Regions from separate parts of the Lysinibacillus sp. NPDC058147 genome, predicted to be linked through region 2. Evidence: riboswitches for the same ligand, from Rfam matches in the RefSeq annotation. Region 2 holds a riboswitch; each other region holds the start of a gene.
The links. A riboswitch is a leader RNA that binds a small molecule or an ion and turns the genes downstream of it on or off. The one in region 2 is predicted to bind cobalamin.
Positions count from the first base shown of each region.

Region 1: another riboswitch for cobalamin. It lies ahead of nikA (nickel ABC transporter substrate-binding protein); the one in region 2 lies ahead of ACFVT8_RS07945 (ABC transporter substrate-binding protein).
Region 3: another riboswitch for cobalamin. It lies ahead of ACFVT8_RS17725 (hypothetical protein); the one in region 2 lies ahead of ACFVT8_RS07945 (ABC transporter substrate-binding protein).
Region 4: another riboswitch for cobalamin. It lies ahead of cobT (nicotinate-nucleotide--dimethylbenzimidazole phosphoribosyltransferase); the one in region 2 lies ahead of ACFVT8_RS07945 (ABC transporter substrate-binding protein).

Region 1 covers NZ_JBHVUJ010000004.1:396,341-399,553, forward strand. Annotated here, with positions in the region: gene ACFVT8_RS24575 (hypothetical protein) at 1-369, shown strand, start outside; gene ACFVT8_RS14670 (DUF1572 family protein) at 540-1,076, shown strand; cobalamin riboswitch at 1,219-1,411, shown strand; gene nikA (nickel ABC transporter substrate-binding protein) at 1,700-3,213, shown strand, end outside.
Region 2 covers NZ_JBHVUJ010000002.1:518,593-521,805, reverse strand. Annotated here, with positions in the region: gene ACFVT8_RS07950 (GTP-binding protein) at 1-1,137, opposite strand, end outside; cobalamin riboswitch at 1,317-1,502, shown strand; gene ACFVT8_RS07945 (ABC transporter substrate-binding protein) at 1,670-2,671, shown strand; gene ACFVT8_RS07940 (precorrin-3B methylase) at 2,724-3,213, shown strand, end outside.
Region 3 covers NZ_JBHVUJ010000006.1:111,904-115,116, reverse strand. Annotated here, with positions in the region: gene ACFVT8_RS17730 (hypothetical protein) at 543-1,091, shown strand; cobalamin riboswitch at 1,309-1,509, shown strand; gene ACFVT8_RS17725 (hypothetical protein) at 1,770-2,312, shown strand; gene ACFVT8_RS17720 (ABC transporter substrate-binding protein) at 2,314-3,213, shown strand, end outside.
Region 4 covers NZ_JBHVUJ010000003.1:157,987-161,199, forward strand. Annotated here, with positions in the region: gene ACFVT8_RS10320 (trimeric intracellular cation channel family protein) at 43-648, shown strand; gene cobT (nicotinate-nucleotide--dimethylbenzimidazole phosphoribosyltransferase) at 756-1,811, opposite strand; cobalamin riboswitch at 1,925-2,102, opposite strand; purine riboswitch at 2,391-2,489, shown strand; gene add (adenosine deaminase) at 2,555-3,213, shown strand, end outside.

The DNA.
Region 1 (3,213 bases), on a different contig from region 2:
CGTCAATATATTAATTTGACGGTAACAAATGTAAATCATAATCCTTTAGGAAACTATAACGTTACGGAAGATAGTCAGCACTTTTCAGGGGAAATCACGAATGTAGGTTTGAATTTTATGAATCCTTTGTATTATCGTGCGATGACACCAGATAAATTTTTCGCGTATGTATATTATAATTATAATGATACAGACAAGCGCATTTATCAAATGAATACAAGAGCCAATGAGTTTTATACATATTATAATGGCTATGTATATCAAATAGGCTATCAATTAAATGGTGATCAACAGGAAGCACAAGAAAAAATGGTTGCTCTTGTAAGAGAATTTATCCCACACTTAAATTCATGGAAAGCAAAGAAATAAGGTGGAAGATAAACTGACTGTAAAAGCTCGATTGGTGAAGGCTTAGAAATTAGTGGTGATTAAAACCCTCTAGTAAGTATTACTTAATTTTTGTCACCAACTAGTTACCAAATTGGCACATCTCATTCTGTCTATATTAAAATAGTAGAAAAGAGGATGGGGGTTCAACAATGACGGTAGCGCAAACGTATTTAAATGTAGTTCAAAAAAGATTTAAAAGTGTGAAAGAACAAGGTGATAAAACACTCTCACAATTGGATCATGAACAACTACACTGGGCTTTTAACGAGGAATCCAATAGCATTGCCGTTATCGTAAAACATGTTAGTGGCAATATGATATCGAGATGGACTGACTTTCTAACGACAGATGGCGAGAAAGCAACGAGAAATCGTGATGATGAATTTACTGATAGCCTTCAGACAAAAGAAGAGGTTATAACAGTATGGGAAAAGGGATGGCAAGTATTTTTAAATGCTTTACAAAGATTAACGGAAGCTGATTTACAAGGGTTTGTAACGATAAGAGGAGAACAGCATTCCGTGATAGATGCTATCGAAAGACAAATGTCCCACTACTCACAACATGTCGGTCAAATTGTTTACATCGCAAAGCAACTAAGGGGCACTGATTGGCAAACATTAAGTATTCCAAAGGGTCAATCTCAGGCTTTTACAGAGTCTATGGTAAAAAAACATCAACAATAGAAATGGGGCCGTCTCACTAGTGTGAGATGGCTTTTATGATGGAATATACTATAATAAAGCCTTTAAATATCTCAAAACTTTATTATATTCAGAAAATAAAATTGACGTGTGTCTTTGAAGCATGTTATGTTTATTACTAAATTTAATAATTATCATTACAAGTTTGAGTGAAATAATTTTTCACTCAATTAAAAGGAAAATGGGTGTAAATCCCATGCTGTCCCGCAGCTGTAAATGAGGAGTTTTGTTTCAAATACCACTGAGTAAGTACTTGGGAAGGTGAAGCAAAATGAAGATTCATAAGCCAGAATGCCTGCTTGTAGTTAGATTCATTGTAGAGCTACGAAAGATAGGGAGATGGATGGAAGGCTTTTAATGATGAGTTTTTCTATCCTTATTCATATTTGAATAAGGATTTTTTTATGCCTTTTTCTAAACATAGTAGTTTACATCAAAGTGAGGTGCGAATAAGGTTAGCGGCGGAATATCGGGTTTTAGCGGCTTCATATGCTTAGTTAGCGGCGCAATTTACACTTTTAGCGGCGTTCCCCGAATGCTATGAGTTTTAAATTAGAAGTATTTTGTGTCTTTCTAGCACCAATAAATAGACAGGAGCAGAAATAATGTTATTCAAAAAGAATTTATTACCTTTCATTCTATTGCTGATGTTAATCATTTTAGCAGGGTGTTCAAGCTCGAATGAAGGTAATGGAAGTACAACAAAAGATAACGAAGGAAAAATGATAACAATTGGCTGGCCACTAGATATAGGGCCATTAAATCCGCATACTTATCTACCAAACCAAATGACTGCCCAAGCAATGGTGTATGAATCATTGGTAGAATATAACGATGACGGGACAATATCGCCGAAATTAGCAGAGAGTTGGGAAATCTCCAACGATAAAAAAACTTACATATTTCATCTTAGAAAAGATGTCAAATACTCTGATGGGACAGCCTTTAATGCAGATAATGTCATTCGTAATTTTAATGCAGTTTTAGCAGATCGTGAAACACACTCCTGGATGGGGATGGTGAATCATATTGTAGATGTTGTGAAAAAAGATGACTATACAATTCGTTTACAGTTAGATGAACCATATTACCCTGTATTAAACGAACTGGCGTTTGTTCGACCATTCCGCTTTTTAGGGGATAACGGATTCCCTGAGGGAGATGCAACTAATAAAGGAATAAAAGCTCCGATTGGAACAGGTCCATGGGTATTAACCGAATACAAAAAAGATGAATCCGCAATTTTTAGCCGCAACGAACATTATTGGGGTGAAAAGCCACTGGTGGACAAAGTAAAAGTGAAAATTATTCCTGATTCAGAATCTATGTCACTGGCATTTGAAAATGAAGAATTAGATTTAATTTATGGCCGTGGCATTATTAGCTTAGATAACTACACTTTCTTAAAAGATAGCGGTAAATACAAAACGGCTATATCTGAACCTTTATCTACACGTGCATTGCTATTTAATACACAATCTGGTCCATTAGCAGAATTAAAAGTACGTCAGGCTATTCAATACGCTATTAATAAAGAACAAATGGTTGAGAGCATTACCCATGGTACAGAAAAAGTTGCCAATACACTGTTTTGGGATGCTATTCCGTATGCCAATATTGATTTGAAACCAATCCTATTCAGTCCAGAAAAAGCCAAGCAGTTATTAGATGAAGCAGGTTGGACATTACAAAAAGGTGATAAAATCCGTTCTAAAAATGGGCAACCTCTTAAACTAGATTTAATCTATATTGCAACAGATGCCATCCAAAAACCTATGGCAGAATTAATGCAAGGAGAATTAGCAAAAATAGGCGTCCAACTAAATCTTGAAGGCGCTGATGTTATGGTAGGGCTCCAAAAATTGATGGATAATCAAGTAGATATTAATTTTTGGCGTACTAATGGTCCACCAACAGACCCGCATAGCTTCGCAAACGAATCAGCAACACTGAATGCAAATGGCGTTTATGAAGCGAAATTAGGCCTAGATAACGCAGCACAAATTGATGACAAAATACATCAATTATTAATTGGTACGGATGAAGCGGAACGTGTTCAATTGTATAAAGATATTTTAACAATGTTCCATGACAAAGCATTATTCTATCCGATTTCATA
Region 2 (3,213 bases):
GACACCCATAATATGTACATGAATTTCTTGAAATTTTTCATGCCACAGCACACGTAAAGATGGTTCTTCTGCTTCAAGTGTGCGGAAAATTTTTAATACTTCCTTTATATGTTGATCGCCTTCATATTGTACTTTTGCCTGTAAAGTCGGTACTAATTCATAGGGCTTCGGGTTACTTGAATAACCAATGATATCTCCGATGTTTCCCTCGCTAATCCCTTTAACTGCGAAAATCTCTCCAGCTTCTACTTCTTGAGCGGTATCATAACGGCTACCATTGTATAGGCGAATTTCAGTCACTTTTTCTGTTGCATCTCCAAAGAAAAATTCATCTCTCACATGCAATGTGCCCTGCAATGCCTTTAAAAAAGTTAAGCGTTGATGTCCATCATGACGAATTTTAAACACCTCACCTTGGAACGGGGCATCATTAAGAAAATTTGTTTCTGTAAGTAGGGGAAGCTGAGCTAGAAATTCTTTTATCCCAATATCTTTCAAGGCAGAGCCAGAAAAACATAGAAAGGCCTTTTCCTGTTTAACCATTGTTTGTAAATGAGTAAGGGAGCTAGAGCTATCCAATGTCTCATTAAGAAAAGCATCCAGAAGCTGTTCATCACGTTCAGCGATCCACTCCATTATGTGAGTTGATACAAAGTCGGGGCGGAGCGGTTCATCTACGAACAGTACATCCTCAGAGCAATCCTTTTGAAGCTGTGCCATAACGGTTTCAACATCTGCACCTTCACGGTCAATTTTATTGATAAAGAAAAAGGTTGGGACGTGATATTGGCGTAAAAGTTGCCACACTGTTTCGGTATGACCTTGTAGTCCTTCAACTGCACTAACAATTATAATGGCATAATCCATAACCCGAATGGCACGTTCCATTTCCGGCGAGAAATCGACGTGTCCAGGTGTATCAATTAACGTATATGTATCGTTTCCAATCGTCATGCGACCTTGCTCCGCAAAAATCGTAATGCCCCGCTGACGCTCCAGTTCATGGTTGTCTAGAAATGTATCCTGGTGATCCACTCGTCCACGGGCTTGAATACTGTTTGTATGAAAAAGCAACTGCTCAGAAAATGTTGTTTTTCCTGCATCTACGTGTGCGAGTACTCCAATTGTTACATGCATAAAAAATCCTCGTTTCTATTAATTCATTTATCAACATTGTAACAGAATTGGAATGAAAAATATTTCGTTTAAAAATCGTTAGTGTTTATGTCGGAATAGTGTTAATATATTTATGATTATAATTTTTTAATATTTTCGGAGATTGTGAATCTGCTAATCTTTCGATATCAATTACAATTAAATAAAAACGACGTATTGGTGCAAATGATTTTGTCATTTGCTTAAAAGGGAAATCGGTGCAAATCCGATGCTGTCCCGCAACTGTAAATGGGGAGTCTATACGAGATGCCACTGTAGCAACACTATGGGAAGGCGTATAGATGATGAACCTAAGCCAGGATACCTGCCAATATATATTTTTTACTTAAACCACGAGGATGGAGATAGTGAACGGTTGAAGAACCTTTCTTTCGCTATGCTAACCTCTTGGAAACAAGGGGATTTTTTTATGCCCTTTTCTAGAAACCTAACTCGGGAGCAAAGAAGTCTAATGATTTCTTTTTATATATTTAACAACAAAGGAGAAGAGGACATGAAGAAATGGAAGCACGTATGGCTTGTCTTTGTAATAGCATTGATCGCTGTACTAGGCGCGTGTAACGCAAAGGACAAACCAGAATCTGCAGCAAAAGGTGAGAAGGTAGAGCCATCACAAGCTGCAACGACAGAAATAACAATTGAAAATAATGGAACAACACAAGTATATAAAGAAGCACCGAAAAAAGCGATTAGCTTAAATCAACACGTAACAGAAATTATGTTGGCTTTAGGTTTAGAAGATTCAATGGTAGGGACTGCATACTTAGATGATAAAATTTATGAGCCTCTACAAGCTGCCTACGATAAAGTACCTGTATTAGCTGAACAGTATCCCACAAAGGAGCAGGTTATTAATGCTGAGGCAGACTTTTTATACGGTGGTTGGAAAAGTGCCTTTGGAGAGAAAGGTGTCGGTACACCTGAAGAACTTGAGGCATTAGGGATTCACACATATTTACATACTGCCTCAAATATGACGAAACCTACTTTAGATGATATTTTCACAGATATTCGAAATATAGCGAAAATTTTCCGCGTTGAGGATCGTGGTGAAGTTTTAATCGAGAAAATGACAAAAGATGTAGATGAAGTACGTGCAAAATTACCACAAGAAGGGAAAGAACTGCGCGTATTAGTGTTTGATAGTGGTGATAAAGATGTCTTTACTGCTGGACAAAACTTTATGAACGAGCTTGTAACGATGGCTGGCGGTAAAAATATTTTTGGTGATGTTGAATCCGGTTGGACTACGGTATCTAAAGAGGATGTAGTAGAACGAAATCCAGAAGTTGTTGTTGTCGTTGATTACGGTGAAACAACGGCGGGAGAAAAAATAAATTTCTTAAAAAATGATCCAGCCTTAAAAGAAACGGAAGCAGTAAAAAATGAACGATTTGTAATCTTACCGCTTTCTGCTGCGTCAGAAGGAGTTCGTGCTGCAGAAGCCATTCAAGTATTAGCAAAAGGCTTCTATCCTGATAGCTTTAAAAACTAAAAAAATCTGGGCTAGCGTTTTGCTAGCTCCTTTTTCATAAGGAGAAGTATTTATGAACGCATTCCGTACGAATATACCGGACAAAACCTTTGAAAAGCTAAACAGTAATGGAGATTTTACACGTCTTGCCATAAGCCCAGGTATTATTAATAAGCATTACACTCCCTTACAATTTCAAACAATAGCGAAGGTTGTAGGGGAAATAGGTGCAATCAAATACTCAGCCTCTTACAGCATATTATTATCTATTCCAACAGTAGATGTAGCAAATACTATTGAGGAGTTAGAAGAGGCTGGTCTGTATGTGGCAAAGCAAGGGCCGATTGTGTCGATGAAGGCTTGTGACTTTTGTGATGGTGATAAGATGGAGGCAGCACCGATTACTGAACAGCTATATCATTCAATAGAAGGAATAACAGTCCCTACAAGATTACGCTTAAACGTCAATGGCTGTGCCTCTGCCTGTTATAATGCGGTGTATGATGACATTGGGCTTGTTTATCAAAAGGAAAGCTTTGATGTCTATTTAGGGGCAGTACCAA
Region 3 (3,213 bases), on a different contig from region 2:
TACAAAGATGGCCTTTTTTATTATTTGATGAGTATTAGAGTATAGCTTATAACTAACTGATTATTACTTAGTCCAATGCTATATTTAAAATCATGAGAGTAACCCAACACGCAACCGATATGGTAATCCATTAATTTAGGGTCGACTACTCGACGAATAATGAGTAAAATAACATCTAGGATGAATAAATTTACATAAGTAGATATATTTACTACTATAGCCCTAGTTACTAAAATGATAATAGGACCAGGAGAAGGAATATTACTAGTTTATCCATATAATGATTGCCATCAAGTATGACACATCTAATAATAAAGCTAACGTGTAAAATGTATTATTATATAACTGAAAGAAACGTTCCCTTGCATGTTGTGACCCATTTCTGATAATTTTGAAGTATACAATACGAGGGTTTGCTTTAAAATTAAAATCATTTGCGACTTTAATTACGTAGTAGTAAAGTAACGAATAATAGAAATCAAGACAACACTTATAAGTACACCATTATTAACGTTCTGAAACAATAAAGGTAGGGATGAATCATGGAAAAAGAGATTTTGCAACTTTTTAGTAATTTAACAGAGCGTGACCCTGATATACAATACAAATCATACGAAGAATTATTGAAAATCATGCAGGAACCAGTTGATTGGACATATTCAGTTTGGGAACAACTTGTTCAGGCTCTTACATACAAAAACGAACATGTGCGTGCAAGTGCTGCACAATTTTTATGCGCATTGGCAGCGAAAAGTGATCCTGAAGAAAGAGTATTAGAGGACTTCTTAAAGATTTGGGCCGTAACGTATGATGAAAAAACAGTGACTGCGAGGCATACTTTACAAGCAATTTGGAGAATAGGTTTAGCAGGGCAGGTACAAAGAGATTTAGTCGTTTCCTATTTGGCGAAAAGGTTTCAAATATGCTTAGACGAAAAACATCCGACATTAATACGCTATGATATTATTGTATCCTTTAAAAAGCTATTCGATGCAACGAATGACCCAAAATTACTAGAGATTGCACAACGTTTAATCGAGGAAGAGAGGGATGTTAAATACAAAAAGAAATATAAGAATGCCATCCGTTAAAAGTTATGAAATGTCTATTTTTTGCGCAAAACTTTCGTTAAGCTTTATAAAGTATGAAAAAGTAAAGTAAAACGACTCCACTATCAGTACCATGGGGCAGTGAAAATATCCGCGTGCAAAAGTTAATATATGCTTGATTGTTATCCATCGTATCTGTTTATTCAAATTCCACAGCTATTTTTTCCTATCAATCTATGTTAAACTGCTTTACAAGTGAATAATTCTTGCAGAATAAGGGTGCTGAACTATAGCATAATCGGGAATTCGGTGAAAAACCGAAGCTGTTTCCGCAACTGTAAGTACAGGAATCATAAAGATATACCACTGTCGAATTATTTGATGGGAAGGTTTTTATGACTCACAACGTGATTGAATAAACTGTACAAGCCAGGAGACCGACCTTTGTTTGAACGTATAGATAACTCTTCGGAAGCTAGGAGAATATGCGGCAAATACATAGGCTATGTCGTATCTATGCGACAATTTTTATGTTATTTTCGTTGTTTCCTTAGGAGTGGAAACAACGTTTTTTTTATGTGCACTTATATTTCACCTGATGAAATCCAAAAAAGTATGTTTATCTTCATTCAAATGAAGATAAAGTCTCCGGACGGCAATTACATCAAGACGAAATTAATAAAGTAAGAATTTTTCACGAAGGAAAGCGGGGACTTAGATTTGAAAAAAGATGCACGTTATTCTTGTTATCCATTTATGCGTGAAAAGGCATCAACGGTAGATTTTGAAATTCGAACGGATTGCCTTACAACACATATTGGCGTCGCTTTAGCGGCGGTAAAAAAGGAAACGGTAGAGGTAGTAGCAGATGATTTGCTAGCTATTTTACCAATGGCTTACCATGTAAATGGCTCAGTCCGAGGTAAATTGGCGGTAACCGAAGACGATTTAACTTGGCTCAGTGATCGCTATGATTTTTATGTAAGTCATGTAAGGGAGGAAATACAGAACTTTGTATTACCTCAAGGAACAGAGGCTGCTACCGTATTACATTTATGCCGTAGTGAGGCGAAAAAATCATATCGCGTTTTGCACAAAGTATCTGAAGAACGGGAAGTACCTACTATTCTCTTTGATTATTTAGGATTACTAGCCAATGTCTTTTTTGTAATGGCTGTCTTTATAAATCAGCAGGCTGGTATTGCTGAAATACCGTTTATTAGTAAGTCATACCCGATGAAAAAGAAAAAGGAGAATCAATGAAATGAAGAAAATGTTTAAGCTTCAATGGCTTTCTGTGCTAATGTTAGCACTCGTATTAGTTGGCTGTGGCACTAAAGAGGATACTAATAAAGGCACTATTTCTAAGGAAGATCAACAAGTTGAGAAAACTAGCTATAAAGTTAAAGATGACCGTGGTGTAGAAGTAGAGTTTGCTACCGCACCTAAAACTATTGTTTCATTGCAACCAAGTAATACAGAAATTTTATTTGCTCTAGGTGTGGGGGATAAAATCGTTGGTGCAACTGAGTATGATACGTATCCAGAAGAAGCGCAAAAAATTGAGCGCGTCTCTACTTCTACAACATTTAATAGTGAGCGTATTTTAGCCCTAAAGCCAGATGTCGTTATTGCCTATACAACTGGGGGCGATGAAGAAAATTTAAATGCCTTAAAAGGTCTCGAAGATGCAGGTATTAAAGTGTTTGCCATTCAATCGGCTAAAACATTTGATGATGTGTACGGGGATATCCAACAAATCGCAACGGTTATGGGAATCAAAGATAAAGGCGACAAGTTAAATGATGATATTAAAGGTAAAATTGCAGAAGTCCAAGCAAAAGTTAAAGATGTGAAAGAACCAAAAAATATCTATTTAGAAATAAGTCCGAAGCCAGACATATATACACCTGGTTCTGGAACATTCCAACAAGAGATTTTAGATGCTGCAAATGTTAAGAACGTTTTTGGTGACCTCAAAAGTTGGGCAAAGGTATCTGAGGAAGATATTATTGCGAAAAATCCAGATGTCATTTTAACAACAGTAAACTATGTGAAAAACCCAACGGCAGAAATTCTTTCTCGTGATGGATGGAGTTCAATCACTGCCATTCAAAATAAAGCGGTTTATTCTATAGATACTGATATTTCAAACCGTCCGGGT
Region 4 (3,213 bases), on a different contig from region 2:
CCAACAACATGAAATGATTTATTCACATAAGGGGTGACAGGGTTGGCTTGGGAGTTTTTTAGTATTATTGGAACAATTGCCTTCGCTATTTCCGGGGCAATAATTGCAATGGAGGAAGAATACGATATATTCGGTGTATATATACTCGGTATCGTAACTGCTTTCGGTGGTGGAGCTATACGAAACTTACTTATAGGTTTACCTGTAACAACACTGTGGGGGCAGGATATGATGTTCCAAATTGCCATTGCAGCCATAACAATTTTTTTCTTATTTCCACACCGACTTATTCAGCATTGGCATCGCTGGGGCAATTTCACTGACGCTATTGGGTTATCGGCATTTGCAATTCAGGGTGCCCTTTATGCAGTCAAGCTTGATATGCCTATTAGTGCCGTTATTGTAGCTGCTGTCTTAACAGGATCTGGTGGTGGAATTGTTCGTGATTTATTAGCTAGACGACAACCATTAGTCCTCCGTGATGAAGTCTATGGTGTTTGGGCAGCACTAGCCGGGCTTATCATCGGACTTCAACAATTTTCAGGGGATCTCTTTTTATATGTATTATTTGGTGTGATCACAGTATTAAGAATACTTTCATATATGAAGAAATGGCGTTTACCGTTGCGGAGGTTGAATCGAGCATAGCTATACTGCTGCATAATAACAAGCCCAAATATCAGATTTGGGCTTGTTTCGAATTTATAAATTCCTTATTTATCTCAAACTCCGTGCATCCACAGCAGCGACTAAAGTTAATTTTTCAACAGCAACATAGCTTCTTCTAAAGTAGCCATATTTTTCATCATAGAGCAAGCTGCGTCCAAAATAGGAAAGGCTAAAGCTGCACCAGAGCCCTCTCCTAATCGCATATTCATCTGTAGCATTGGTTCAACTCCGAGCATTTCAGCAGCAATTTTTGCACCTGGTTCTTCAGAGGCATGAGATGGAATGATATAGTCTTTTACGTTGGGTTCGAGTTCGTATGCAATAAGTGCAGCAATAGTAGAAATAAAGCCATCAATAACAACCGGTTTACGATGTGCAGCTGCGGCAAGTATCACTCCAGCCATAGCGCCTATTTCTAATCCACCGACCTTTGCAAGAATATCAATAGCATCATCACGATTTGGTTTATTTAATGCAATAGCATTGTAAATGACTTCTACTTTATGTGCTATCCCCCCTGGTCCTACTCCTGCACCAAAGCCTGTCACTTCATTTGGATGACATTCGTGAAGAACCGATAATATTGCAGCACTTGGAGTCGTATTACCAATCCCCATTTCACCTGTCCCGAGTACATTGATTCCTTTTTTGATTTCTTCCGTTGCTACCTCAATTCCTACTTCAATGGATTGAATGGCTTCTTCCCTTGACATAGCAGGACCTTTTGCCATATTGTCCGTTCCATATTTAATTTTTTTTATGATAACACCAGCATCATGTGGAATATCTTCTTTTACACCAACGTCTACTGTGACAATTTTAGCATCTGTAATTTTTGCGATAGCACAGACTCCTGTTCCTCCTCTAGGAAAATTTAATGTTTGAAAGACCGTCACATTTTGTGGATTAGGTGTTACCCCTTCATCACAAACACCATGATCTGCTGCACAGACAATTATCGCTTTATTATCAATCGCAGGAAATAGGTCTCCTGTTATTCCGGATAGTTGTACAGCAAGTGCCTCCAGTTTGCCCAAGCTTCCAGGAGGTTTGCAAAGTGCATCTATGCGTTCCCTTGCCTTCTCCATCATTTTATTGTCAGCACTTTGAATGTTTTGAATCGTTTGTTGTAATAATTGCATGAAAATTTCCCCTTTCTTTTTTGCCCTTGTTACTCGAAGAATGATTTAGAGAAAAAATAAAAAGCCTGTAGTTTATTCCATAACAAATAAACTACAGACTTTTCCATCGTCTATATAACCGAAGCAGATAGGCAGGTCTCCTGGCTCAATTTCAACATTTCATAGAACCTTCCCAGAACGATGCTAGTGGCATTCTCTATGAAACTCCCTTTTTACAGTGGTGGGACCGCTAAAGCTTTTCACTTTATTCCCTATTCTCCCGCAATGGGCACCTAATGCTTTTATGCAATTACTTTAAATCTACGACAAAGTGTTTTTTGTGTCAATATATTAGTGAAATTGTATATTTCTTTCCAATGATATGAGTTATAAACTGATACGGAACTGAAGTACATCTATTGCCACAATTAATTTTAAACATCTTCTGGCAAAGAGAATTTTGGATATCAATCATTTCTATATCTAAAAAATTTTCATTCGAGAAGTGGTAGTAGAAATTGTTAGATTACAAGACATCCTGAATATCCTTATAGATCATGTTGACAACCCGAAATTTTTCTATTATCATATTAAAAATCGTAAATGAAAACAATAATATTTCGTATAACCCCAATAATATGGTTTGGGGGTCTCTACCAGGAACCGAAATTCCTGATTACGAAGAAAGTACAATACTTGTATTTTCTTTGTGGTCAGGAATTTTTTTGTATTTTAATCTAAACATTTATTTCAGGAGGTCAATAATGAACTTTTTAGCATTGCCAAAAATTGAACTACACTGTCATTTGGACGGAAGCCTTAGGGCTGAAACTATTATCGATATTGCACAGAAGGAAGGCATTCAGTTACCTACTTTTGATAAGGATGAACTACAAAAGGAGCTGATTGCTCCGTTAGAATGTGAATCCCTTGATGAATATTTAAAAAGATTTTCTCTTCCTAATTTAGTAATGCAGTCTAAGGAGAACTTAAGAAGAATTACTTTTGAGCTATTTGAGAATGCAGCAAGAGAAAATGTGAAATATTTAGAAGTCAGATTTGCCCCGTTACTTCACACACTACAAGGTCTTAGTGTTGAAGAAGTTATTCAAGCTGTTATAGATGGTATGAGGGACGCTGAAAGCCGTTACGAAATAAAGGGAAATATAATCCTGTCTTGCATGAGGACGATGTCTGTTGAAAGTGCATTCGAGGTGGTTGAAAAGGGGAAAAAGTTCCTTGGAGAAGGTGTAGTGGCAATTGACCTATGTGCATCTGAAGAAGAAGGCTTTTGTGAAAAATTTGTAGATCCAATCGCTTTAGCCAAAGAATATGGCTACAGAGTCACTATTCATGCCGGTGAAACAGGAATTGGTAAAAACGTTCTAGAGGCTGTTGAACTGTTGGGTGCTGAAAGAATAGG